One region of the Shewanella alkalitolerans genome, then DNA from elsewhere that is predicted to be linked to it. Evidence: predicted binding sites of a transcription regulator. Region 1 holds the regulator's gene; the other holds the start of a gene.

The links. Region 1 encodes sigma-54, which starts transcription at its own class of promoters, with help from an activator protein. Its sites were predicted from a motif close to GTTGGCACGNNNNTNGNNT; they were not measured.
Region 2: the regulator sigma-54 is predicted to act here: its motif matches at 1,284-1,302, upstream of K0J45_RS03355 (nitric-oxide reductase large subunit).

The regions. Positions count from the first base shown of each region.
Region 1 covers NZ_CP080422.1:3,915,080-3,917,281, reverse strand. The annotation lists gene hpf (ribosome hibernation promoting factor) at 1-285, opposite strand, end outside; gene K0J45_RS16955 (RNA polymerase factor sigma-54) at 316-1,803, opposite strand; gene lptB (LPS export ABC transporter ATP-binding protein) at 1,938-2,202, opposite strand, start outside.
Region 2 covers NZ_CP080422.1:744,239-746,440, forward strand. The annotation lists gene K0J45_RS03355 (nitric-oxide reductase large subunit) at 1-1,238, opposite strand, end outside; gene K0J45_RS03360 (LpxL/LpxP family Kdo(2)-lipid IV(A) lauroyl/palmitoleoyl acyltransferase) at 1,531-2,202, opposite strand, start outside.

The sequences.
Region 1 (2,202 bases):
ATGTTTAGTAAGCTTCTCTTTGTGTTTAATGACCTGACGATCGAGTTTGTCAATCAGGGAGTCTATCGCGGCATACATGTCCGCATGTTCGGATGTTGCGAACACTTCTCCGCCACGGAGATGTAACTTTGCCTCAACCTTCTGTTGCAACTTTTCGACATTTAATACAACGTGCACATTATTGATCTGATCGAAATGACGTTCAAGCTTTGTGAATTTCTCTTCGATGTAGCTTCGTAGAGATTGGGTGATCTCGATATGGTGCCCAGTCAGGTTTATTTGCATAAAGATAGTCCTCCAGTTTCCAGGTTTGTTTTATAAGCTCTTGCGCTGATTCGAGGGCGGTATAAGCATTGCCTCGCGATACTTGGCAATGGTGCGTCTAGCCACCTTAATCCCCTGTTCGGCCAAGAGTTGAGCCATCTTGCTGTCGCTCAATGGCTTTTTCTGGTTTTCCGCAGCAACCAGCTTCTTAATGAAGGCACGTATTGCTGTTGAAGAGCACTCTCCGCCATCGTCGGTACCGACGTGACTGGAGAAGAAGTATTTGAGCTCGAAGATCCCTCTCGGGGTATGCATATATTTTTGCGTGGTCACACGTGAGATGGTGGATTCATGCATCTCCACCGCCTCGGCGATGTCGTTCAGTACCATGGGCTTCATCGCCTCTTCGCCAAATTCGAAGAAGCCTTGCTGGAAGTCGACGATACAGTTGGTCACCTTGAGCAGGGTCTCGTTGCGACTCTCAAGGCTCTTGAGGAACCATTTGGCTTCCTGCAGGTGGCCGCGAATAAACTGGCCATCCGCTTGACTCTTAGTGCTGCGGGCCATGGCGGCATACTGCTGGTTGACGTTGATCTTGGGCATGCTGTCTGGGTTAAGCTCGACTACCCAGCGTCCCTTCTTCTTGGTGACGGTCACATCCGGGATCACGTACTCGTCGCGGCTGGCGGTGATGGCGAGGCCTGGACGGGGATTCAGGGTCTGGATCAGGGCGATGGCATCCCTCAGTTCATCTTCCTTGAGCTTGGTCTTGCGCATCAGCAGACGGAAGTCGCGTCCGGCGATGAGATCCAGGTGTTCTTTGATCAGCATGCGGGCGTTGGCTATGTGCGGTGTATCGTCGCTGTACTGGGCCAGCTGGATCGTCAGACATTCGCTGAGGTCGCGGGCCGCCACACCAATGGGGTCGAAGTGTTGTACCCGTTTGAGTACCGCCTCGACCTCGTCGAGTTCGATCTCTGGGTCGCCCATGGCCTCGAGAATATCTTCGCAGGTCTGGGTCAGGTAACCGCGCTCGTCGATGGCGTCGATGATGGCGGTGGCGATGGCCAGGTCGTTATCGGAAAAAGGGGTCAGGTTCTTCTGCCATTCCAGGTGTTCGTATAGACCTTCGCTGGTCTCGCCCTGAAAAGGCATGTCGTCGTCGCGCATGGCGCCCGAGCTTGAGTTTGGTGAGGCGGTGTAGACCTCATCCCAGGTGGTATCCACCGGCAGCTCGTCTGGCATTGAGTCTTGAGTCAGGGCGTCTGAGGTCTCGACCCCTGAATTATCCTGGCTCGAATCCAGCTCTATCTTGTCGTCGTACTTGTTGTCGAAGCTGTCGCTGACGCTATCGTCTTGCAGCTCGATGCTGGCGCTCTCCTGCTCTTCATCCAACTCCAGTAGCGGGTTGGATTCTAATGCCTGCTGGATCTCCTGCTGCAACTCTAATGACGACAACTGCAACAGACGTATGGCCTGTTGTAGCTGGGGCGTCATGGTGAGATGCTGACCCATTTTGAGCTGAAGTGACGCTTTCATCGTACTGCTATTCCCTTGTTTCTAATTATAAAATGAGAAAGCTCTGGCTATATGTGCCGGACAAATATATCGGATAGTGCCTAAAGCCACAATTAACGCATGGTTTTTCCTCTGTGGCCCCATTATAAGATTAACTATAGCTTGAATTGTTCACCTAAGTACACTGCTCGTACTTGCTGGTTGTCTAAGATTTCGGCGGGTGTGCCCTCGGCGATCAGATTACCATGGCTGACGATATAGGCTTTCTCGCAGACGTCTAATGTTTCGCGCACGTTGTGGTCGGTGATCAACACCCCCAGGCCGCGATTCTTAAGCTGCTCGATGATCTTCTTGATGTCGATAACCGAGATGGGATCGACCCCGGCGAACGGCTCGTCGAGAAGAATAAACTTAGGGTTG
Region 2 (2,202 bases), 1.4 Mb from region 1:
CGGCCGAGGTCGATATATTCATAGCCTTGGTGACCGAAGAGGAAGTTGGTATCCAGGTCGAAGTACTGCTGTACGCCAATCCATTCACCGGCCATAGAGCCCAGTACCACAACAACCAGGGCTACCCAGAGGACGTTGACGCCCAGGCGTTGGAACTTAGGCTCATATCCAGATAGCGCAGGCGCTATGTAGAGGCCTGTGCCGAGCCAGGCGGTGGCGATCCAGAATACCGCTAGCTGGGTATGCCAGGTACGAGTGACCGAGTAGGGCAGTATCTCTGCCAGTGGGATGCCGTAGAAGTTTTGCCCTTCTACCGCGTAGTGCGCCGTCACGCCTCCTAGGAGGATCTGCAGCAGGAAGAGGCCGACCGCGGTGACGAAGTATTTACCCACTGCCTTCTGTGAGGCGGTAGGCTTTTTGAGGAACAGAGGATCTTGCTCGGCAGGCTTAGGCAGCTCTTCATGTTTGCCTGAGGCGTGGTGCCATACCAGGGCGCCAATACCGGCGATAAGGGTGACGATACTCAGGATAGACCAGACGATGTTGTCTGAGGTTGGGGTGTTACCCAGCTGAGGATCGAAAGGCCAGTTGTTGGTGTAGGTATACTCTTGTCCTTCACGCTCTGTGATGGCGGCCCAGGCGCCCCAGAAGAGGAAGGCGTTGAGCTGTTGGCGACGCTCAAGGTCAGGCACTGTGCCTTCCTTCATCGCATACTGTTCGCGCAGGGTTGAGAGCTCAGGATCGTCGCCAAACAGAGACAGATAGTGGTCTGAGACCTGGGCGATGGCCTGAATACGGGTTTCAGACAGGCTGATGCGTATCTCGCCATTGGCCGAGGTAGTCAGGGTGTTGCGACGTAGGTCGTCACGCAGCGACTGCTCAAGACCGGCCTGTTTGATAGAGTCCAGCTCGTTGAAGCTTCTGCCATATTGCGCCTTGGCGGTGATATCCAACCAGGCCTGCGCCTCACGGTGCAGCCAGTCGGCGGTCCAGTCAGGGGCGACGTAAGAGCCGTGACCCCAGATAGAGCCTAGCTGGTGTCCGCCCATAGAGCGCCAAACCAGTTGACCGCGCTCAATATCGTTTTGGGTGAACAGGGGTTGACCCTGCACATCGGTAAAGGCGGTGGGGATTGGAGGTTTTTCGCGATAGATCTGACTGCCTATGCTCAGCAGTACAGAGAAGGAAGCGATAAGTACTATCAAGAGTGCTATCGCCGTTAGCCGTTGTTTATTCATAGAGCCTCTCAGCGCAATATATTGTAGGTGTGGAGTACCCTGCTATAGCAGCTAACGTGCCATACTTTTAAATCGTTGATTATTATAGAATAAGAATATATTAGTGTCTTATTAAATTGTCATAATGACAATCTAGTTAAAGTGTGAAAATGACACCGCGTGTCAAAAAGACAGTGTGTGTTTTATCTGTGTCGATTTGATACTTGTTGGGTTATGGGGAGATGTGCGGCAAATAAAAAAGCCAGCCTAAATGGCTGGCTTTTACCGAGCGACTAACGCTTTGGCAATCGGGCTAGCGATAGAGCGAAGGGTCATCCTTATTGGGACGGGTCTTGAAGCGTCTATGCAGCCACATGTATTGCGCCGGGCTGCGTTCGATGATCTCTTCTATGATGCGGTTACCCCGCTTGGCATCTTCCAGCTCGTTCTCGCCGGGGAAGTCTTCCAGCGGCGCTTGTATCTCTATGGTGTAACCCTTGTCATCTTCGTTTCGCACCACAATGAAGGGCAGCACCTTGGCCTTGCCCAGTTTGGCTAGGGTGGTGGCGCCCGTGATAGTCGCGGCCTCAGGCACGGCGAAGAAGGGGATAAATACGGCGCTTGAACGGCCGAAATCTTGGTCCGCCGTATACCAGATCACATCGGGATTGCGCAGGCTGCGCACCATCTGTCTGAGATCCCGCTTGGGAACCAGCCCTTTGTTGGAGCGCAGACGCCCCTTAACCTGAAGGTATTCCATCAGCGGATTATTGTGGGGGCGGTAGACGCCTATGCCCGGCTGAAACTGGCCGAATATGCGTGCGCCCATCTCCAGCGGCAGACAGTGTACGGCGAAGAGGATCACGCCCTGTCCGGCGGCCAGGGTCTGCTCTACATGCTCGCGGCCTTTAATGGTCATGTGGCGCTGAATGCGCTCGTCACTCCACCACCAGGCGTTGGCGATGTCGAATATCGCCTTGCCCGT